DNA from 3 places in the Leuconostoc gasicomitatum LMG 18811 genome. Region 1 is predicted to be linked to each of the others. Evidence: predicted binding sites of a transcription regulator. Region 1 holds the regulator's gene; each other region holds the start of a gene.

What was found. Region 1 encodes Rex, which represses fermentation and respiration genes when NADH is low (regulators of the CRP and FNR family bind a similar motif). Its sites were predicted from a motif close to TTGTGAANTANTTCACAA; they were not measured.
Region 2: the regulator Rex is predicted to act here: its motif matches at 5,432-5,449, upstream of LEGAS_RS00760 (YagU family protein).
Region 3: the regulator Rex is predicted to act here: its motif matches at 6,905-6,922, upstream of LEGAS_RS01015 ((S)-acetoin forming diacetyl reductase).

What each region holds. Positions count from the first base shown of each region.
Region 1 covers NC_014319.1:400,565-408,562, reverse strand. Annotated here, with positions in the region: gene LEGAS_RS02025 (FUSC family protein) at 1-51, shown strand, start outside; gene LEGAS_RS02020 (HAD-IIB family hydrolase) at 71-889, opposite strand; gene LEGAS_RS02015 (GtrA family protein) at 879-1,307, opposite strand; gene LEGAS_RS02010 (lipid II:glycine glycyltransferase FemX) at 1,376-2,413, opposite strand; gene LEGAS_RS02005 (redox-sensing transcriptional repressor Rex) at 2,419-3,069, opposite strand; gene tsaD (tRNA (adenosine(37)-N6)-threonylcarbamoyltransferase complex transferase subunit TsaD) at 3,232-4,248, opposite strand; gene rimI (ribosomal protein S18-alanine N-acetyltransferase) at 4,273-4,695, opposite strand; gene rimI (ribosomal protein S18-alanine N-acetyltransferase) at 4,670-5,227, opposite strand; gene tsaB (tRNA (adenosine(37)-N6)-threonylcarbamoyltransferase complex dimerization subunit type 1 TsaB) at 5,211-5,921, opposite strand; gene LEGAS_RS01980 (anti sigma factor C-terminal domain-containing protein) at 5,973-6,998, opposite strand; gene LEGAS_RS01975 (RNA polymerase sigma factor) at 6,991-7,473, opposite strand; gene ptsP (phosphoenolpyruvate--protein phosphotransferase) at 7,621-7,998, opposite strand, start outside.
Region 2 covers NC_014319.1:137,828-145,825, forward strand. Annotated here, with positions in the region: gene licT (BglG family transcription antiterminator LicT) at 170-1,027, shown strand; gene LEGAS_RS00750 (beta-glucoside-specific PTS transporter subunit IIABC) at 1,135-3,021, shown strand; gene LEGAS_RS00755 (glycoside hydrolase family 1 protein) at 3,014-4,468, shown strand; gene LEGAS_RS00760 (YagU family protein) at 4,819-5,358, opposite strand; gene LEGAS_RS00765 (PLP-dependent cysteine synthase family protein) at 5,797-6,711, shown strand; gene LEGAS_RS00770 (trans-sulfuration enzyme family protein) at 6,722-7,864, shown strand; gene epsC (serine O-acetyltransferase EpsC) at 7,877-7,998, shown strand, end outside.
Region 3 covers NC_014319.1:191,634-199,631, forward strand. Annotated here, with positions in the region: gene LEGAS_RS00975 (leucine-rich repeat protein) at 1-659, shown strand, start outside; gene LEGAS_RS00980 (YeiH family protein) at 752-1,750, opposite strand; gene LEGAS_RS00985 (LysR family transcriptional regulator) at 1,873-2,703, shown strand; gene LEGAS_RS00990 (MFS transporter) at 2,695-3,858, opposite strand; gene LEGAS_RS00995 (NUDIX domain-containing protein) at 3,928-4,668, opposite strand; THF riboswitch at 4,792-4,918, shown strand; gene LEGAS_RS01000 (folate family ECF transporter S component) at 4,960-5,538, shown strand; gene LEGAS_RS01005 (DUF805 domain-containing protein) at 5,623-6,099, shown strand; gene LEGAS_RS01010 (DUF6198 family protein) at 6,140-6,820, opposite strand; gene LEGAS_RS01015 ((S)-acetoin forming diacetyl reductase) at 6,984-7,754, shown strand; gene LEGAS_RS01020 (GtrA family protein) at 7,877-7,998, shown strand, end outside.

The sequences.
Region 1 (7,998 bases):
CTTGTATCAATTGGTGTTAATCGATTTGCATCTCCAAAACCAAAACGATAAAAAAAACGCTTGTGCGCTTTCAAATACTCAAATAGTTTTCAATTGTCTCTAACACGCCATCGTTGACGTTCGTGTTAAGGGCTTTTTTTTGTATCACTTCAAGCATAAAGTTGTCTGCATTGGGCATAACATACCCATGCTCATACTTCTGTAGCATTTCTAGGTCATTTCCGTTATCACCAAAAGTCATGACCTCACGATCAAGCACATTATAATAATCTTGCAATACTTGTAGACCAGCAGCTTTATCAACACCTTTACCTAAAACATCAACTGAGCCAAAACCAGAACCAGTAGCATGTAACTCGTCACCAAATATCTCTCGTAATTCTGACACATGTTGTTGTACTTCATCATTTGGCCATACAAAGGTGATTTCCAAAATATGATCATCAACTGTCATCAGTTTTTCAACTTGTTTCACATTTGGATAAAATTGAAATACCATTTTTGCGACAGGTCCGGTAGCATGATTTGAGACATAGGTTGCCTTATCACCAGTCATAATAATAATATTTTCGGCCGAATCTGGATTTTTAGCGTTCCAATCAATGACTTTATGCAGTTGTTCTGGCGACAAATGTACTGAATAAAGTTGTTCTTCATGCGTTGCAACCATCGCACCATTTGATCCAACATAATCAATTTCATAGCCCTTCGAAATTGTTGGTTCAAAAAGTTCTTGTAAATTTTTAACTTGACGTCCTGACGCAGCAATAAATCTCATATCACGTGCCTTTAAGTTATCCAATATGCGTTCAAACCGCCCCTGACTGTATGTATCATTGGCTGTCAAAAACGTGCCATCCATATCAGATGCAATCATTTTAATTGTCATGTTCATTGTCCTTTTTAAAAATAATTAATTTACTCAATACAAAGTTAGAAACAATTACAAATATATTTTGAATAATGTTCCAAATATTTGCATCTTGACGCAGCAAATCTACGCCAAATGTCAATATAAAATAACCAATAATCCCCGTCAAAACACGCGCTAAATAAAACTGCCAAACTTCTTTTATAATGCTTGCGGTCGTCGTACTTGTCGAATGAAATACCCAGACTCGATTTGTGAGATAAGCAAATAAAACTGCCCAAAACCAAGCAACAACATAGGCTATATTATGACCAGTATGGAGCATATTGTATAATATAAAGAAAACAATGATATTAACAATTGTTGTTAATACACCAAATATAACGTATAACAAAAACGACTGATACTTAATAAAAATATTTTTTAAATTCAACATAACTGCTCCAATATAATCTATTAATTATATCATATGCCATAAAAAAAAGCCGTCAACTGCTGACAGACTTAATCAAATTGCTTGAGATACTCTTGATAGCCCATTTCATCAACTACCCAGTCTAATTCACCAATATATTCAGCGTGTGGGTCATGATACGCAAAACCATGTTTGAATTTATAAAGACCATCTTCGGGTACAAAATCACCAACCCCACCAAAGTCATATTCAACTTTGCCAAGTGATAATCCCCACTTCAACATTTCCCATTGTACCGCATAAGGGCCATAGTGTTTTGCGTATTGTCGATTAGATCCAGCATACATATACCAAATTTCATCTCCATAACTAAAACCAATACCACTAGCAATGACTTGACCTTCAAAATGTGCTAAAAATACTTTAAACAATCCTGTATTTTGCCACAATTTTTGCATATGTAGAAAGTAATCTATTGGTCTATGCGTAATATTTTGTGCAGCAGCCATCATCACATACGTATCAAAAAATGCGCGTACATCATCTTGTGTATCACCACTCGTCACCGTGACGCCATCTTTTGCAGCACGACGGATTTGATTACGATAGTCTCTTTTAAAATGCGTCATTAATTCAGTATCATTGGTAATTGGTACAGCACCCTCTCCGCGACCATCATAGTACAAAACAACATTTTTCCGAGGTTGTATATTACCATGCATATTTTTAATATCGCGATTACGTGTCACAAATCCAGCTGCTTGGTAAGCATCATTCAATATGTCACTGTACGCTACTTCAGGATCTAAACGGATTAAAAATACATTTTCTGGTAATGCCGCAAGTGCTTCTTCAAGCAACGATTTTATGAGCGCAATATTTGTCACGTCTCCAATGGGGCCTCGACCTGCGTATCCCAATAGTTTGCCTGGAACAGCCTCAACAGTTAGCACAGTTAAGACGGCATCTATTTGCCCATCTGTTTCATGATAAACATAGACATGCCCCCAATTAGCTTTTAATTCTCCCCACAAGGGGTCTTGAGTTACTTGACCACGTGGATCTTCACGTACGAAACTTTGATATGCGTTAACTTTTTCTGTATCGTTTAAATTTAAAATGGTCATGCGATTTATAATCCTGTCGTAATTGAACCGTAGTTATCAATAAAATAAACCAATGTTTGTAACTCGTTTGTTAAATCAACGTTTTGCACACGAACACCCGTTGGTACAGTTACACGTAATGGTGTAAAGTTCAAAATACCCTTAACACCAGCATCAACAAGTTGATTTGTGATATCTTGTGCAACTTCTTGTGGAACGGTTAAAATCGCGATATTAATACGCTGTGCCGTCATCTGTTCTTTTAAATCAGTCATGGCATATATTGGTACACCAGCCAAAATCGTACCAGCACGTGATTCATCAACATCAAATGCAGCAGAAATACGCATGTTTGATGATTGGTGAAAGTTAAAGTTCATCAAAGCTTGCCCTAAGTTGCCGGCACCAATTAAAGCAACGTTAATTAAACTATCTTGGTCAAGCACATTTGCAAAAAAATCAAGCAATGCTTTAACGTCATATCCATAACCTCGTTTACCCAAGGCACCAAAATAAGAGAAATCTCGACGAATCGTCGCTGCATCAAATTTAATGGCATCACTCAGTTCAGCTGACGAAATGCGATTTGTGCCAGCATCATGTAAAAACGTCAAATAGCGGTAATAAATAGGTAATCGTTTTGCTGTTGCACGTGGAATTTTAGGTTGTTGTGTCATAAGTTTCTCCAGTTTATTGTGTGCCAGATTCATCAGAAAATTCTAACAGATCCGGACATATATTCATGTTGCATGTTTTATTCACTTTGTGAACTTTTGCATAACAATTATACCATAAAAACAGGCTCTTTATCAAAAGATAGTGAGTTATTCACAAACTTGTTATGATTCAAGTAACTCAAAATCTAATCCAGGGTTTGTATTAAGGTCTAATCCAGCGAACTTTTTCTCTTTATAATTCCAATAACCGGCTGCCCCAATCATCGCAGCATTATCTCCAGTATATTGTCGCGGTACAGGTATAAATTGTGTATTTGGAAATTGTTCTAACAGTTCTGACAATGTTTGGCGTAATTGTGAATTCGCTGCCACCCCGCCTGCCAAAACAAAACTTTTCACTGGAAAATCTTGTAACGCACGACGCGTACGACCTAATAAGGCATCCACAACCGCATTTTGAAAACTAGTAGCCAAGTCATTGCGATTAATCGTTTCACCTTTTTGTTCTGCGTGGTGAACATAATTAATCACAGCGCTTTTTAGGCCAGAAAAACTAAAATCATAATTATCCTCATGCGCCATAGCCGTTGGAAATTTAATCGTTGCTTGACCAAGGTGGGCCATATCGTCAATTGTTTTACCTGCTGGATAGGGAAGTTTAAGTAAACGCCCGACCTTATCAAAACTTTCTCCGGCAGCATCATCTCGTGTTTCTCCGAGAACTAAGAAACTATTTTCTTCGCGCATTAAAACCAACTCTGTATGTCCACCAGAAACCATTAATGCTAGTGCTGGATATATAATTGGTGTATTAAAATTGGCAGCAGCAATATGTCCTGCTAAATGATTAACCGGTATAATTGGTAAGTTATGTGCTAAAGCAAAAGTCTTTGCTCCCATCAAACCAACAAGTAATGACCCTACCAAACCTGGGCCATAGGTAACAGCCACAGCATCCAGTTCTGTTGGTTTAACATGAGCTGTCTGCAGTGCATCATCTAACACACGTGTTATCCACTCAATGTGATGACGACTAGCCACTTCGGGCACAATACCGCCAAATCGTTGATGTGAATTAATTTGTGTCGCAACCGCATTACTTAATATTGTACAGCCATCTTCAACAATTGCCACGCTGGTTTCATCTGCACTTGACTCAAACGATATAATTTTAGTCATAATATGTTTCGTGCACCTAACGAATTAATTCGTTACGGACACTTTCCTTTCCATCATAATAGCAGCATGGCCATTTTTATAGTATTTTTCACGATGATAGTAGACACTGAATCCCATTTTTTCATATAGACAAATAGCTGCTACATTTGATTCGTCTACCTCTAACAAAAAACGTGTGACATTTGGTAAAGCAAGAACAGTTGTCAATAATTGTTGCGCAATGCCTTGATTCTGATTGTCGGGATGAACAGCAAGGCTATTAATTTCAACTTCATCTAAAATCTGCGTCATACCTAAAAATCCACCATCAAGTATAAAATACTGGCTTCGCGGACTTTTTAATTCATGTTCAAACACTGATTTAGGCCAAGGTGATGGCACAAACGCAGCATTTGCGAGATTAAATATGCGATTACTATCTTCAATTGTTGCGCGTTTTACTATCAAGATTATTTACCATTGAAATTGCATCTTCGTGATCACCGATATAATAGCTTTTTTTGATGCCACTTTGTTCAAAACCTAATCGTGAGTACAACATAATGGCACTACGATTTGAAGCACGTGCTTCTAGACTCATAGAGTCAACACCTAGCTTTCTTGAGAAATCAAGTAGTTCATTGATCATCAGGGTGCCTAACCCTTTATTTTGCCAAACTGGCACAATTGCAATGTTTGTGATGTGCATATCACGTTGATCACGCTGATAGGCAACACCGGCAAAACCAATCACTTGCCCCTTACGTTCCATAACCAAATATAAACGTACATTTGGTCGTGACAGTTCACTCAAAAAATCGCGCAGTAGCCAAGGCGCAGTGCCAGCATACACAGCCTCTTCAATATGCACAAGAATATCAATATCTTCAACATTAGCTCGTCGTAGCGTAAATGAATAGCCTTTTGAATCAACAGATTTTTGTTCAAATTTAAAGAGTATCTTTGGTAATTTATTATTGCGATTAAACTTCAAAAACATAATTTTCAGGGTTATCCTCACCAGGATGTGCGGCAAGCCAGTTCAACTCTGCTTGTGTTTTACGCAAATATTGTGGGTTAAAGTCAGCAATACTGGTGACTGGGCTTGCCTGTATGCCTAACGATACAATACCGTGGCCATCTGGTAAGCTCTCACTTGGCGTTAACATATGAGCCCGCGTGCCAAATGTCTCAATAATAAGCGCAGAAAAAACATCAGTATCACCTAAAAAAATAATTGGTTCATCAAAAGTCTGCAACCAGTTAAATAAATTAGCAATTGGCTGATGTGCGTCAGCTAAAATATTGTTGCCTTCGCGATAAACACCGGCAAAAACATTCTCATTACGCGCATTAAACAAGGGCACAATCAGCCCTTGTGTCGTTACTTGTTCTGCTAACACAGCGAGACTAGAGACACCAACAAGATCTATTTTTAAAGTATCAGCTAATACTTTAGCCACAGTAATACCAATTCGCAAGCCAGTGAATGAGCCTGGACCTTGCGCAACTACGATGCGATCAATATCTGTCAGCGTCCAATTTTGAGCTGCAATTGTTTCCTGAATTGCAGGTAAAAGTTGAATCGAATGGTTACGCGCCTCATTGGTTGAAAAAACACGTTTTACCTGATTATCTTCCGCCAAACTCACTGTCAGTGGTTGGTTACTTGTATCAAATGCTAGAATCTTCATAAGTTATATTTTAACACAAAAACAACCACCAAACGGTGGTTGTGATAGAAGTTATTTGATAGGGGCTTGATATGGCATAATTGGTGTTGTAACACCAACATTTGTCGCAAATGTATACTTTTGATTATCCAATTTAGCTAAATTCTGTGTCCGACCAGTCACAATTACACCAGCAAACTTTGCTGTTTTGAGGTTCTTTGACATTTGCCTTTGACCGTCTTTTGCAATATCAATATCATTAACCGTTCGTTGCCCAGATTGTTGCTCTAACGCACTTTTTAGTCCTTGATAACCAGAAAAATCATTTTTTCCTGCTTTTACTTCAGCTCCCTCAGTCAACTTTCCAGTACCATCATCACTAGCATTTAAACCAATGTAAGACCCTGCCGCACTCATTGTATCCAATTTATCACTATGAATCCCTAACCAATAATAATTAATCATGACATTTTCGGGCATCATTTGTCGAATGTCATCATAGGAATAGCGTTTATCAAAAGTAATTGCCACTTCACCTAAAGTATTTGATAACTGACTTAATGTTTCGGCCTCATGCGTTGGTATACTTGACGCTAACAATTCTTTTTTATCTTTTTCAGATTGGTATGCATGTTCATACTTCACATTGAAAAATAGTGGTTCTTTTTGTTGTGACTGCCGGTTAGTGGCAATGATTTCTTTAGTTGCTGGATTTTTATTATAAATATTTGGTGTTTGTGCAGAAGCACTTTCAACACCATGCGTGTTAAATGTCACATTTTTTTCTGGGTAGGCAACACGGTAACCATCAATATTTTTTTCACGATCACTTTTCAATGTGCTCTGTGTTGTTTTTGTCATTGAAAAATATTGTGAAGTCGATATAATGTTTGGCGAAGATATAAGATCATCAATATTAAATTGCCGTTGTTGTTTTGATGCTTGTTTTGCCATTTGTATGCCTACTTGTTTATGAATAGCATAGAATACACTACCTCCAATTATCACTGTTGCTGCACCAGAAACAGCTATTGTTTTTAACCATTTTTTGCGTTTCTCTGTTTTAATAATCTTTTCAAAATTAACATTGTCACTCATTTTCATACCCCATCATTATGTCTTTTAGTTGCTGTCTCGTTCGATATAAATCGACTTTAATTTTAGATGAACTGACATCATATATCATAGCGATATCGTTGATGTGTTTTCGATCATCATAATATAATACAATCAACGCGCTTTGGTAATCATTTAATTTTTCCAATGCGCGTTGTAAACCACTATAATCTGCCAGTATTGGTTCAACTTCAGAATATTGTGCATATTGTTCTAGCAAAATATCACGATAACGTTTTTGTCGACGATAAATGTCGTAAAAACGCGATAACGCAACGCGATATAGCCATGGTCTTAGTTTATCTGGTGCCAATAGAATATCTGCTTGAAGTAATTTTACAAAGACATCCTGCATGATGTCTTGCGCATCATTTTTTTTAGCGCCATTATTAATCAAAAAGCCAATGATTTCATTTGCAATATTGATAAGTTCTTTTTCATAGTGATTAATTTTCATATTCCCCCCTTTCATAGATATAACGAACAAAATGGCAAATGGTTACAAAAAAACACAAATAAAAACAACTGCAAACTCGACTTCAACATTCAAGTCATATTTGCAGTTGTTCTGATTTATATTAATTTAGTTTAAAATTGTAACACATTATTTTGTCGCTGCTTCAACCAATGCAATAACGTCATCATTGGTTTCCGCGTCTAAGGCTTTCTCAGCTAACAACTTCATGTCAACAGTATTCAGCTTTTTCATCAACGAACGTGTCTGCAAAACAGATGGCGCGCTCATTGAAAATTCATCTAATCCCATACCCATCAAAACAGGTACAGCAATCGGGTCACCAGCCATTTCGCCACACATCGCAACGAATTTGCCTTCATTGTGAGCTGCTGTAATGACGTTACTAATTAAACGTAAAATAGATGGGTTATAAGGTTGATACAAATAGGCAACTTTATCATTACCACGATCAGCGGCCATTGTATAACCAATCAAATCATTTGTACCGATTGAGAAGAAATCAAC
Region 2 (7,998 bases), 260 kb from region 1:
GTAGTTGAAACCGCTTACATTTTGTTGTATACTAAACTCATAAAGGATTGTTACCGTGCGAACGGGCAAAACCTGACAATAATTTGTTACAAGCTTTTGCGGCTTTGTACAATTTTTGTCGGGTTTTTGTTTTATAACGGTATCTAAAAATCGGGAGGTTCAGGAGGCGATGCATGTAAAAAAAACATTTAATAATAACGTTCTGCTGGCAGACAATAACGGTCATGAAGTTGTTTTAATTGGCAAAGGGATAGGTTTTCAGAAAAAAGTTGGGCAGGTTATAGATGAATCAGCGGTTGACAAAATGTATACGCCGACAGAGGATCGTTGGTTAACTTTATTCGATGAATTGATTAACGATATTTCGCCGAAATATTTTGAAATTGCATCTCAAATTATAAAAGTGGCTGAAAAAAAACTGAATACAAAATTTAATGCTTACTTATTAATTGCCATTACGGATCATATTCATTTTGCTGTTCAGAGAACCAGGGATAAAATCGTTATCCGTAATGAACTATTATGGGAAATTCAGCATTTTTATCCAACAGAATATGCAGTTGGTCAAGAGGCACTGCAGATGATTGATAAATTGTTTGGTGTACAATTAGCAGATGATGAAGCGGGATTTATTGCACTAAAATTTGTCGAAAATCGTACATCTTCGCAGTATCATACAGATAAAGGTGCGCAAATGACAAAATTGCTAAGTGACATTATCACGATTGTACAGTATCAGTTGCAAACGCACCTTGATGAAAATTCAATGAGTTATCAGCGATTTCTTGTACATTTACGATTCTTTGTTGAGCGTATTACGGGTAGTAAAAAAGTGAACATGTCAGAAGAGACGGATGATGTCTTATATGCACATGTGTTTAAAAAATATCCGCAAGCATTTAATTGTACGCAAAAAATAACCCAGTTTGTCAAAAGTACGCTAAATAAAAATATTTCTTTGAACGAACAAGTTTATGTCACTATTCATATTCAAAGAATTATAAATGAAATGAGTCAACAAAGTTGACGGGATTGTAACTATTTAATTAGGCAAAACCCAAGTTTATGATAACAAGCGCTTTTTAGCGTCTGCTATCATGAACTTGGGTTTTCTTATTCAGAGAAGGAGATAAGATGGATTATAAAGCATTGGCTGAAAATATCTTAAATGATGTTGGTGGCAAAGATAATATTGACACAGCCTGGCACTGTGCAACACGTTTACGGTTTAAGTTGAAGAACGAAAAATTAGCTGACACACAAAAAATTGAAAATTTAGATGGTGTCGTCACGGTTGTGAAGTCTGCAGGTCAATATCAAGTCGTCATTGGTAATGCTGTTGCCAAAGTATTCGATCCTTTGGCAGAAATGGCTGATTTAGAAAACACGGATAGTCAGAATGATGATAAAAAAATTGAAACGAAAGATAATCTGTTAAATCGTTTCATTAGCTTTATATCTAGCGTTTTTACACCTTTCTTGGGTGCCATGGCTGGAGCTGGTATTTTGAAAGGCCTTTTGGCATTATTTGTCGCACTAGGTTGGTTAACAACAAAAAGTGGTGCTTATCAAATTTGGTATGCGGCGGGCGACGGTTTCTTCTATTTCCTACCAATATTATTAGCCTTTACGGCAGCTAAAAAATTAAAAGTCAATCAATTCGTTGCAGTAGCATTGGCTACCACATTGGTTTATCCGACTTTGGTTGCCATTACTGCTAGCTCACAAACAATGAATTTCTTTAACATACCAGTAGTGCCTACAACGTACACATCAAGTGTTGTGCCAATATTATTGGCAGTGTGGGTTATGTCTGTTATTGAACCAATACTAGATAAAATATTTCCTGAGTCTATTCGAAATATTTTCACACCATTATTCTTATTGATCATAATGGCACCATTGACACTCATTGTTGTCGGACCGCTTGGCGCAAGTATTGGTGCAATTCTATCCTCTGGTGTATCAGCCATTTATAATTTTGCACCCGCCCTTGCTGGTGCATTACTAGGCGCATTCTGGCAAGTGTTTGTTATATTTGGTGTTCACTGGACGTTTGTACCAGTTATGATGAATAATATCAGTCGCTTAGGATACGATCCACTTTTGCCAATTTTAAGTGTCGCAGTTATTTCGCAAGCTGGCGCAGCATTAGGTGTATTTTTGAAGTCAAAAGATACGAAAATGAAATCATTAGCCGGATCTTCGGTCGCAACGGCCTTGTTAGGAATTACGGAACCCACCATTTACGGTGTGACTTTGAAACTCAAACGACCATTTATTCTTGCTTCAATTGCCGGTGCTATTGGTGGCGCTATCGCTGGTGGTGGTCAAGCACATGCCAGTTCATTTACTTTACCTAGCCTTTTGGCTTTGCCAACGTATTTGGGTAAAGGTTTCATAAGCGTTATTATTGGGTTAGTAGTTGCCTTTGTTCTTGGGACAGTACTGACATATCTTTTTGGCTTTAGCAAGTTGGAAAATAACAATACAACTACTGCTGAGCCAGTTCAAAAAGATGGCGTACAACAACTCATTACACCAGTAACTGGTACAATTATTCCATTGAAAAATGTTAAGGATGAGGTGTTTGCCTCTGAAGCTATGGGACAAGGTGTTGCCATTGTGCCCAATGACAACACGATTAAGTCACCAGTTGCAGGGACAGTGAGTGCAGTATATCCAACTGGGCATGCAATTGGGATTATTTCACAACTTGGTGCTGAGGTGTTGATCCATATTGGTATCGACACAGTTGAATTAAACGGTCAGTTTTTCAAAACATTGGTTCAACAAAATCAAAAAGTTTCAGTTGGTGATTCACTCGTAGAATTTGATCGTGAAGCAATTAGTGAGGCAGGATTTGATACAACGGTGATGTTAATTATTACGAACACGCCCAATTATAATGTCGTTGTAACCGAAAACACACTAGCAACGGCAGATGAACAGATTTTAACACTGACAAGTCGGCAGGAAGAAAATGTACCAGTATATAAAGGAGAAGTACAACATGTATAAAAAAACATATCCAAAGACGTTTCCCAAAGGATTTTTGTGGGGCGGTGCCACGGCAGCAAATCAAGTTGAAGGGGCTTGGAACATTGACGGTAAAGGGATGAGTACAGCTGAAGTTGTCCAAAAAGCTGATGATCGGCGACAAATGTCTATGAGCGATGTCACACAAGAAACCTTACAAGTTGCTTTGGCTGACACGACAGTTGAACGCTATCCTAAACGCCGAGGCATTGATTTTTATCACCATTATAAAGAAGATATTGCACTTTTTGCTGAAATGGGATTTAAGGTTTATCGATTTTCCATTGCTTGGGCAAGAATTTTTCCAAAGGGTGAAGATCAAGTGCCTAACGAAGCAGGGTTAGTATTTTATGATCATGTTTTGGCAGAATTAGCAAAATATGATATCAAACCATTAGTAACCCTGTCTCATTATGAAATGCCAATTGCACTGACGCAAAAATATAATGGTTGGGCTGGTCGTGAAACGATTACTGCATTCAATCGCTTCACGGAAACGGTGTTTAATCGCTACAAAAAGCAAGTGCCATATTGGCTAACTTTTAATGAAATTAACACGGGTACATGGGGATTTCATGAAACTGGTGCCATTGATAAAGGACTTTCTAAAAAGGAACAATTACAAATTCGTTATCAAGCGCTACATCATCAGTTTGTAGCCAGTGCAATTGCGACCAAACAATTGCATGAAATTGATTCAACAGCTAAGATAGGATCGATGTTAGCCCGTATGCAGACGTATCCGGCAACACCCAACCCGAAAGATGTTCGTGCGGCACAATTGGTAGATGAAAAGAATTTATTCTTTACCGATGTGCAAGCACGTGGCGAGTATCCTGAATATATGAACCGATTCTTTTATGAAAATGATATTGTTATTCAAATGGCAGAAAATGATCAAGCTATTTTACTTGCAAATCCAGTTGATTTTATCAGTTTTAGTTATTATATGACCAACGTGACTGCGCACGATCAAGTTGGAGATGGCGCCGGAAACATGGCTGTTGGCGGGCGTAATCCTTATTTAAAGGAATCGGATTGGGGATGGCAAATTGATCCTGTTGGTTTACGTATTAGTTTGAATACGATGTGGGATCGTTACCGTAAGCCACTATTTATTGTCGAAAATGGTTTAGGTGCTCTTGACAAGTTAGAAAATGGTCAAGTACACGATCAATATCGCATTGATTATTTACGGCAGCATATTGAACAAATGAAGGAATCAATTAAAGATGGTGTTGATCTTCTAGGATATACAATGTGGGGACCAATTGATTTGATTAGTTTTTCAACATCAGAAATGTCTAAGCGTTATGGGTTTATCTATGTGGATCAAGATGATAATGGTGAAGGCACTCTCAAAAGGATTAAAAAAGATTCATTTGAGTGGTATAAGCAAGTCATTAAAACAAATGGGGAACAATTATAAGTGATATCGCTTGGTGATGTAAGCGTTTGCAATGATAAAAGAAATAGGATACAATATAGGTGTAGATTAGGCGAAACGCTAAAAATATTTAAGCTTGTTTAAGCCATCTTCACTGGCGAGTGAATTAAGTTTTGCTCAATCCAAAATAGTTTACTCTTAATAGTATTAGAAAATGTTGTGTGCGGCCGAGAGCGTGTACAATATTTGATAACACTTAAAACAGTGTGTTGCAGGATTATTCCGGTAGCCATTGATACAGAGTAGGCTATTTTTTATGATGAGGAATAATAGTGAATTAATAGCAATTTTATCGTACAAAAAAAATCCCTGCAAAGGATTCTTTTTTTGTACTATACATTTGTTAAATGACCATTTTTATCTTTAGCAATCAAATAATAGACAGTAGCAGCAATTGCCCAAGCCCATACAATATGTCCAAAGAATTCTGAGAAATGTTCTGAAAAAGGTTGATTCCAAGGTGCAGGCACTGTACCAAACGCGGGCATCAAGATAACATGCCAAACAATCCAAAGGACAATACCATAAGCAGCACCTTGCCACAAACTAATTTTTGACCAATATTGTGAAATAAATACATATAATATTGAGAATGCAATGGCAAATGAAAAATGAAGAATCAATGTAAACCAGAATACTTTTTGATCCTGTGAATAGTATACAAACGAATGCACAAGCTTATCTGAAAAGCCAAGCTGTTCTGCCATATGTTGTGGTGGATTAGTCATATTACGAGCAATGGTACGAGGAGGTAACAGTGCCTCCCAACCAATCTTAACCATACCTGAAATCATACCAGCTATGAAGCCAAACCAAATACTCTTGACAATAATTTCTTTCAAACCAGCTTGTGGTTTTTGTAATGTAAACATAATCTCTCCCTTTCAAACTAAACAATAATACGTAATATGTTTTTTATTACAAATAGTAAGTTTAAACGTTTGTATGTGAATTGTCAAACAAATTTTTATTTTTTATAATAAATTAATACTATTTGCTAAGTTATGAAGTAATCACAATGTCGTATAAATTGTTTATAGTTGACATGTTGAAAAATATAACGTATATTAAAGCTAATTAATCAGCAGGAGTTTGTTATGGCACCCAAATATACGACATTTCATCTTAATTGCTGCAGTACAACACGTTTTCGATGTTGTACTGCTTGTTAAGCATGAACTTTTTGGGTGAGTTATGACCAAAATGGACAAATTGCTATCAAGGTAGTCCAATGATAGAAGGCGTGGAAATTCAGTCGAATTTTCACGCCTTTTTGTCTACATTTTTCAGAAAGATAAAAGGAAAATAGTATGTTAATTAAGAATATATCCGAATTAATTGGTCAAACGCCATTAATTGATTTACAACTCGATATTCCAAATCATAGCCGCATTTTCGCAAAGTTAGAGATGTTTAATCCAGGTGGCAGTATCAAGGATCGTTTAGGTCAATTTTTGATTAGCGATGGCATTGCACGTCAAGTCATTAACCAAGATACTGTGATTATTGAACCAACAGCGGGGAATACAGGAATTGGTTTGGCTTTGGCTGCACAACAACATCATTTGCGTACAATTTTGGTCGTCCCTGAAAAATTTAGCTACGAAAAGCAACAGTTGATGCAGGCATTGGGAGCTGAAATTGTGAATACACCTTCGAGTGCAGGTATTAAAGGTGCAATTGAAAAGGCCAAAACCTTAGCCACAGATATTGATAATAGTTATATACCAATGCAATTTGCCAATCCGGCTAACCCAAAAACATATTATCAAACATTAGCACCAGAATTAATTGTCGATTTAAATGGTGAAAAGATTACAGCATTTGTTGCCGGTGCTGGCAGTGGTGGCGCCTTTTCCGGTGTTGCGCAATACCTCAATGAATATGATAGCACCATACAAAATGTTGTTGTTGAACCAGAAGGATCGATTTTAAACGGTGGCCCTGCCCATGCACATCGCACAGAAGGTATTGGTGTTGAATTCATTCCGCCATTTTTCAAAAATGTCCGTATTGATCAGACACTAACAGTTAGTGATGCAGATGCTTTCCAACAAGTCCGTGATGTCGCGGCACATTTGGGATTATTTATTGGTAGTTCAAGTGGGGCTGCTTTAGCTGCTAGCTTGAAATTGGCTGAAACATTACCAGCTCAGAGTACGATTGTTACTATTTTTTCAGATAGTAGTGAACGCTATATGAGTGATAAAATTTATGAAAAATGAGGGAGATAAAATGAAATTTAATACACAATTGATCCATGGCGGGATTAGCTTTGATCAAACAACTGGTGACGTATCCGTGCCGATTCACATGGCATCTACGTTTAAACAAAATAAAATTGGTGAATCAAAATATGAGTATTCACGTTCGGGAAATCCCACACGAGAGGCAGTAGAGAAATTAATTGCTGATCTTGAAAGTGGTGTGGCCGGCTTTGCTTTTGCATCTGGGTCAGCAGCGATAAGCACAATTTTTACTCTGTTTTCCTCAGGTGATCATATTATTGTCGGTAACGACGTATATGGTGGTACATTTCGGTTGATTGATAGTGTACTTAAGCGACAAGGATTAACATTTACAATCATTGATACACGCGATTTGAACGCTGTAGAAAATGCCATTCAAAATAATACCAAAGCAATTTATTTTGAAACACCAACAAATCCGCTATTACGCATTACTGATGTACAAGCAATTTCTAATATTGCCCAAAAACATCAATTATTAAGCATTGTTGACAACACTTTTGCCTCACCATACATTCAAAAGCCAATCGTTTTGGGTGCTGATATTGTGGTGCACAGTGCTTCAAAATATTTGGGTGGACATAGTGATCTGATTGCAGGATTAGTGATTACTAAGGCCGTAGCATTGGGCGAAAAAATAGGCTATTTACAAAATGCTATTGGAGCCATTTTAGCACCACAAGAGAGTTGGTTATTACAACGAGGTATCAAGACATTAGCACTACGTATGCAACGACATCAGAGTAATGCACAAACTATTTTTGAATATCTTGATGCGCATCCGCAAGTGGCTCGTGTTTATTTTCCAGGTGATCCTAATAATTCTGATTACGCATTGGCTAAAAAGCAAATGAATGGTTTCGGTGCGATGATTTCGTTTGAGTTACAGGCTGGTTTAAATCCTGAGGTGTTTGTTGAAAATCTAGAAATTATCACGTTAGCAGAGAGTTTAGGTGCACTTGAAAGTTTGATCGAAGTACCAGCAAAAATGACACACGGTGCAATTCCAAGGAATATTCGTTTGGCTAACGGCATTCAAGATGAATTGATTCGCTTGTCAGTCGGTGTCGAAGACATTAATGATTTGATTGCTGATCTTGAACAAAGTTTTGATCAGTTAAAAGGTTAAATTGGCGGATATATGTTTGCAACTGCTAAGGCTATTCTTAAACAAGATCCGGCTGCTCATAGTTTAATGATGGTCATTTTAACTTATCCTGGATTGCATGCATTAGGGTACCATCGCTTGTCACATTGGCTTCA
Region 3 (7,998 bases), 210 kb from region 1:
TTTCAAAAGCAGTGGGGCTCAAGCAAATTGGGAATTTTGCGTTCTATGATAATCAAATTTCAAATACATTAACACTTCCTAATTGTTTAAACACTGATATATCAAGTATTGGCTGGTATGCTTTTGCTTCAAACAATATTTCAAAGATAAATTGGCCGAATAATGGTATAACAGCGTTAAACGATTTTGCTTTTTCTAGTAATCAGCTAACAGACATTAATTTACCAAATACTTTACAGTCAATTGGGGATGGCACCTTTTTAGATAATCATATTAAAGACGTGGAACTCCCATCCAGTTTGCAACGCGTAGGTTCTGGTTGTTTTGCCAGTAATTCATTTGATCAGCAAAGATCGATCGTATTAACTAATGCTGTTAATCAAATGGATTCAGAAAAGAATTTGTCTGCTGTTTTGTATCCTTTTGGTGTCACGATAGCTCAGTCAAATAGTCAAATCAAGAATCGATTTATGGAAATGCCAAACGGTGAATGGCAGTACTTGGACAGTAGTGGTCTACCTTTAACAGGTCAACAGATCATTGATGGTCATAAGTATTACTTTAATACAGATGGGACACAAGTTAAAGGTTATTCAGTCACTTTTAAGGATGGCAGTGTGCATCAGTTTGATATCAACAGTGGTGATGAATTAAACTAAAACACCGTAGCCATTGTGTTGAGGGAAAAAGGAGGCCAATAAGGTGAGATATTATCTCACCTTATTGGCCTCCTTTTCTTTGTTTAAAATAATTAATTAAATAGGAAATGAATTAAAATAACTGCTAGAATGACCTGCACAGCACCAGTCACTAATCCGTAAGTTAAGAATTTGCCACCAGATTTTTTAATTGTGGCAAATTTAAGATTTAAACCAATTCCTGCCAAGTTAACGACACCAGTAAAACTAGAAATTGTTTTTGCACTATTATTAATGAGGTGAGGTAACGAAATGAAGCTGTTCACGCAGAGTAAGATAACAAAGGCAATAATGAACCAAGGAATCTTAACGCCCTTACTAGGGGTTGTAATTTGATTATTCGTATCGTCTTTTTGAGCCATCTTTGCAAATATTAACACAACGACAGTAAGTAAAATGATGCGTAACATTTTAAATAAAGTAGCATAAGTGACAACGGTTGGATTAATTAAAGCAGCAGTACCAACAACTTGGCCAACTGACTGTACGACACCACCAACTAATGCACCGAGCAACAAATTATTGTTACCAACTAAGTAAGGGCCAATGACAGGTATAACAAGAAGTAGTACCACACCAGTTAGACTAACAGTTGCCACAGTAGTTCGGCGTTGATCATCAGTTGCGCCAATTGCAGGTGACACGGATGCAATAGCACTTGACCCACAAACAGCGTTACCAGCACCCATTAACATGGCAGACTGTTTTGATACCTTAAATATACGGCCACCCAACCAGAGAACAATAACAATTGTTAGGGTCATTTGAATTAAGATAAATAATAGACCATTAATACCCAATTTTTCTATGGTTCGTAATGTAACTGTTAGACCCATCAAGGCAATGCCAATTTCGATGGGAAACTTTTCGGCCCATTTTATTCCTGGTGCCCATGTTGCACCGGCTAGAACGGTGTTTCCAAGTAATATGCCGAGTAACATGGCAATGGCTTCAGCACCTAAAAACGGTAACCATATCGCTAAAACTTTAGCAATGATTGATAAAATGACGGTAGCAATGATACCGTTTAACATGTTAGCTTTTATTCTCACAACTATTCTCCTAAACTACCCAATATGTTTTTTGTTAATTCTCATGCTACGCGTTTATTTGCTATTTGTAAAATAAATGTTTATAATATATTCAATTAATAAACGTAATGGATAGGGCGATGATGCTTAAACTAATAAAAACATTTATTGCTGTCTATGAAACAAGATCTTTTTCAAAAGCAGCAGATCAACTTTTTATCTCGCAACCAACAGTTAGCGTGCATATTAAGCAACTAGAAGAACAATTAAATGTTAAATTATTTGACCGTAATGGGCGTATGTTTTTATCACCAACATTAAATGCGCGTCGGTTTTATCAACATGCGACGCAATTACTCGATGACTGGCAAGAGGCAACAGCGAGTTTAGATTTGACAACAGAAAATACGCGTACAAGCATTAGTATTGGTGCTTCACAAACGACGGCAACTGTTTTGTTGCCAAAAATCATAGCACAATTATCAAAATCAACGCTTAATAGTATGAATTTAAAAGTCGAAATGCATAATTCTGAAGAAATTTTGGCTGGGGTATTGAATAAGCAATTCGATTTAGGTTTCATTGAAAAGCCTATCACGAATGATTTTATTGTACGCCACACGTTGGCTAAAGATCAGTTGGTATTAGCAGGAAATCTTGCCTCCGATATGTGGCTGGTGAGAGAAAAAGGATCAGGTGTTTATCATTATATGCAACAATATTTCAAACAACAAAATATTGTACCAGAACATTTTTTAACTATTACGAATAATGATATTATTGTCAAAATGCTGTCAGAAAATATTGGTAAATCGATCGTTAGTAGTCAGACACTGCCAAAAAATATGTCCTTTATAAAATTGCCAGATAGTTTTAATCGTGATTTTTATTTAATTAATCATCAACATAACAATCGTCCTGAGATTCAGGATTTTATTGTGATGGTAGAAAAAATCGCTAAAACCTTATTGTGAGGGCTGTTCACTGATACCAAAATTAATGATGATGACAGCAATAAGCAATAGTGCAACAAACAGGCTAAAGATAAAGGCAATACCTGTTTTCATATCTAACAACCAACCAACCAGAAAAGGCCCGATGGTAGCACCAAATCTACCAATAGATTGAGCTGTTCCCATAGCTGTACCACGAATATTTGTTTGAAATAAACTGGGGGTAAGAGCAATCAAAATTCCCCATGCACCAAGATCAAAGAAAGATAGAAAGGCTCCAGAGAGCAAGACCATTGGTAAACTAGTTGACAGAATGAAAACTAAACTTGAGGCAATGGTACCCAGAAGATAGGTGATTAATAATTTTTTGGGATTAATCTTTGATAAAAGATGAGCTGCTAAATAGTAACCAGGTAATTGCGCGATACTCATGATCAAGGTATAGCCTATTGAGTTGACAATTGGAAAACCACGTAAAACTAACACGCTGGGAAGCCAAAGAAATATGCCATAATAGGTTAGCATGACAATCAACCAAACAATACTGATCATGATGAATGGTCGTTTGTTTTTAGGGAATAGTAGTTCTTGAAATGGCTGTGTTGTGGGCTTGTTTTTGACTGAGGGATCTGGTGGTAAATGTTTTCTTAACACGAGTGCATAGCTAGCAAAAATGACAGTTAGCATGACAGCGATACGCCAACCAAAATGGGGAATGACAAAAAACGCGATTAATGATGCTAGAATCCAACCATAAGCCCAAAAACTGTCACTCAACACTAACATTTGTGAACGCTTTTTACCGGTATAGCGGTCGGCAATAATGGTTGCTGCAACAGGTAATTCGCCGCCAAGACCAATGCCTGTGATAAAACGAATGATTATAAACCAAGTGACATTTGGGGCAAAAACAAGTGCTAAATTACTGAGCGAAAATAATATGAGCGTCCCTATTAATACTTTTTTACGGCCAAACACATCGGAAAGTCTACCACACAAGAGGGCACCGACCATCATACCAGCAGAAGTAATAGCCGCAACAACACCTAATTGGGTTGCATTGAGTGCCCACTCTGTTTTTAATAAGGGCATAATAAACGATAATAGTGCCACATCGAGGGCATCAATCATCCAAGCTGTACCAATAATTAATAAGAAACGTTTAGAGTTATCCATCATAAATTCTCCTAATGTTAATAAAAGTTTTTTTAACTTTTATTTATTAAAGAGAATTGTACATGAAATCTAATTAATAAGCAACCGATATTGTTTTGCAGGACGTCCAGGTTTATTCTGAATGCTTGCACCAAGAGGTTGTAACAGGTCTTGGTGGTTTCGTAAGAAATTTGAGTTGTCAGGTTCAGTTTTTCCAAAAACGCCAAATACATGACGGGCCATTTTTAAAGTGAAAGATGGTCCGAGAATTAAGAGAATAGTCGGTTGATAATTCAATTTGTTCATAATTCTTTTGGTGGCAACAGTTAAAATCCAATTGTGATCAAAAGCTAAATGTTTGTCAGCCATTTGATTTTTGTGATTAATGTAATCGTCATCGGCTAACGTCGTAAAAACAAAATCAAGGTTTTTGAAACGAAAAAGACCTGATTTTTGTTTTTGAAGTGTGAACCATTGTGCGTCTGTTGCACCAGGACCGGGGTTCAGCAACGGTTGCTGTGGCAAAAAGGTCATATAACTTAAAGATAGCGCACGTTCTTCTGGTGAACGTGATGGATCTGTAAAAGTTGCTAACTGTTCGGCATGAACATCTGGTAAGTCTAGACCGAGTTTTTCTTTAACTAGTCGCAAAGTCGCGTCATGAGCACTTTCATTGATGCGTAGCCAAGTTTCAGGCAAAGCCCAAAAATCTTTAAAAGGGCTGTCAGAACGTTTAATTAACAAAAGTTTAATATCATGTGTTTGAGCATCAAAACTCCAAATGACATTGGTAATTGTGATGAGAGGTTTTTCTAATAAATTGTGTGTCATGTTTATCCGCCTTGAAACGTCATTATTGATCGTCTTATATGTCATTATTTTAACATGTTTACTATTTTTGTATTGTTCGGATAGAAAGATGCTACAATGGGTGAGTCAATATGACAAATAAAAAAAGGGGTAGATATCTGCGCGTTAAGTGTGAGGGAGACGGAATGTGAGCCTTCAACGAAATAAAAAATATCATGTGGGAAAACCACGTTTTAGTTTTTTGTGCGATGCAGATATCACATTCACCAATATATGTTTTGCGGTGAGCGCTCCACTCGGAGGTTCAGAACTATGGCAGTTCAAAACACAACGCCTGTTAAAGGCACTTGGTCACTACCCAAATTAGACGTGAGTCAATTTGTGGTACTGGCTTTACTGGTAGGACTTGATATAGTCTTAGGCAAATTAACTGTTGGTACAAACGTTCTCAAAATTAGTTTTGTGTTTGTGGCAATGTCGTTAATTGCTAAATGGTATGGTCCAGTATGGACCATGATGATTGCAACTATCTTAGATGTTGTTGGTGCAACAATTATTAATCCAAGCGGTACATTTTTTCTGGGATTTACATTATCAGCGATTACTGCTGGGCTAATATATGCCTTGTTTTATTACAATCAAGTGCATGTCAGTTGGCTTAGAATTTTAGGGGCAGTTGGCTTAGTAACGTTTGTTGTTAATGCTGGTATGAATACATTATGGTTGTTCATCATGTACTCTCAAGTGCATACATGGGATTCGTTTGTCACGTTACTCATACCACGCTTGATTAAGTCGATTATGATGTATCCGATACAAGTTATTGTGACATATGCTTTTTTGAATAATGCTGCGGTCAAGCAGGCAACGAAAAAAATTTTTAATAAGTAATGCTTAAACAGCCTCGGCTGTTTTTTATTGCCATTAAAAGGAGATAATGGTAAACTTGAAAAAATAATAATAGGGGATGTTTTTATGACAGCTTGGGGCGCATTAACAGATTTTTTTAAACAATATAAGCGATTTATTGGCACAAGCTCAAGAAGTGCATTTAACTGGATGACTTGGTTTTGGAGTATTATCTACTGGATAATTGCCATATTGATAGTTTGTGTTGCTGGTCTAGGTGCTTTTTTTGGTAAGCATGGGGCGTCTATGACTGATGAAACACCATTGTTTGGGACAATAATGTTAGTTGCTGTTATTTCTGTCATATTATCAATCATTATTATTGTCCCTAATTTAGCTTTATATGCTCGACGGTTACATGACATGGGTCATTCAGGTTGGTGGCAGCTTATAGTAATTATTGTTAATACTATACTGATAGGTGGTGCTGTGTTTTTCGGCATAAATGAGAATATACTGTATGGCATTCAAACTGTCATTAGTTTAGGATTCAATCTCTGGTTATCATTTGGTCAAACAAAATTCAATAATAAATACAGTTAAAAAGTGCTGATAATTCTTAACATAGGATTATCAGCACTTTTTAATTACCTCTCACATCGCCATGGACAAGATGCTTGAAAATATGTTTATCTGACCAAGCAATATTTCGGCCTTGAAAGAAAAAGGACAAGACTGTACCAATACCTAATGCGACAAATTGATGGCTAAAAATAAAAGCAAATATCGACAGACCAATTGCAGCAGCAAAGTTACTCATTTGTGCTGTTGAGGCATTGCCATGAAAATAGTCGAAACGTAAAATATTTGTGAGATCATCTAAGGGGTGTAAAATCCAATTGACACGTTGGTAAATAGAAATTGCGACACCAATAGTCCAGATACCAAAGAAATCAATCGGTATACGTAACCACCAAGCAAGTGAGTGGATACCAATACTGACAAAATAATTAGCGAAAAAACTCACCAAGAAGCTAAAGGACAGACCAAAAATAATGTTGCCAATGAGACGGGGCCAGTTGAAGTTCATGGCAAGAAACATATTTAAAAAGGCTACTGTGATGGCGACTACTGCTAAAAAAATGCCAATTGGTAAACCGCTAGCATTGGATAAATTTGCAGCGCTAGCTGTCCATGGAGCTGAACCCATACTAGATGCCACACTTAAACCATTACCAAATGAATTAACAATGAGTGAAATAACGAAAAAACTAATTTTTTGTTTTAAACCAAGTTGATAAAATTGACCATCGATGTAGTACATGCAATTCTCCCAAGAACCATAATATTGTTATTATAACAAGACCAGCTCGTGATAACCATTTTTTATAAAATTGATTAAATTAATTAGTTTACTTATTCACAAACTAGGTGTATATTATGAACTATAAACTATGAAGGCAGATAACTAAGAAAGGAATTTAATCATGAGTAAAGTAGCATTAGTAACAGGCGCAGGTCAGGGAATTGGCGAGGCAATTGCACATCGTTTAGTGAAAGACGGATTCCAAGTGTCCCTAATTGGCCGACATTTGGAAAAAGTGCAAAGAGTAGCAAATGACATTAACGCCAATGGTGGAGAAGCCATTGCGATTCGTGCTGATGTTGCTAAACGTGATGAGGTTTTTGAAGCAGTCAAAGCCACAAAAGAAGCCTTTGGTGATCTGAATGTTATTGTTAACAATGCCGGAGTTGCACCAACGACACCAATAATGGCTGTTACAGAAGATGACATGAATTGGACATGGGGTATTAATGTTAATGGTGTTGTGTGGGGAACTCAGGCCGCAACAGAAGCGTTTAAGGAATTGGGGCATGGCGGTAAAATCATTAATGCTACGTCACAAGCTGGTGTTGAGGGTAATGAAAACTTAACCGTATACGGGTCGACAAAATTTGCTATTCGCGGTATCACACAAACAACAGCCAAGGAATTAGCACAATTTGGAATTACAGTTAATGCGTTTGCACCAGGGATTGTTAAAACGCCTATGATGTGGGATATAGCACACGAAGTCGGTCAAAATGCTGGAAAAGATGATGAATGGGGCATGGCGCAATTCTCAGATGGCATTGCTCTAGGCCGTTTGAGTGAACCTGAAGAAATTGCTAGTGTTGTTAGTTTCTTATCTAGTGATGATTCAAATTATGTGACAGGTCAAACAATTATTGTTGATGGTGGCATGGTTTTCCATTGATTACTTGACTAACATACTATATTTATGTTGTAATAAAGAGAATTATTTTCATTAGCGTCATAATCGGGATGAACATTAATGTTCGTTCCGTTTTTTTAATTAGAAAAGCATTTAAAGGGCATATGGCAGAACGTTATTTAAAATCCGAGAAAATAAAATACCTGTTTTGGGGCGTCATTACGACACTGGTTTATTTTTTGGTGCGATTTTTAACAATGGCGCTATTAAATCAGGCAATGTTGCC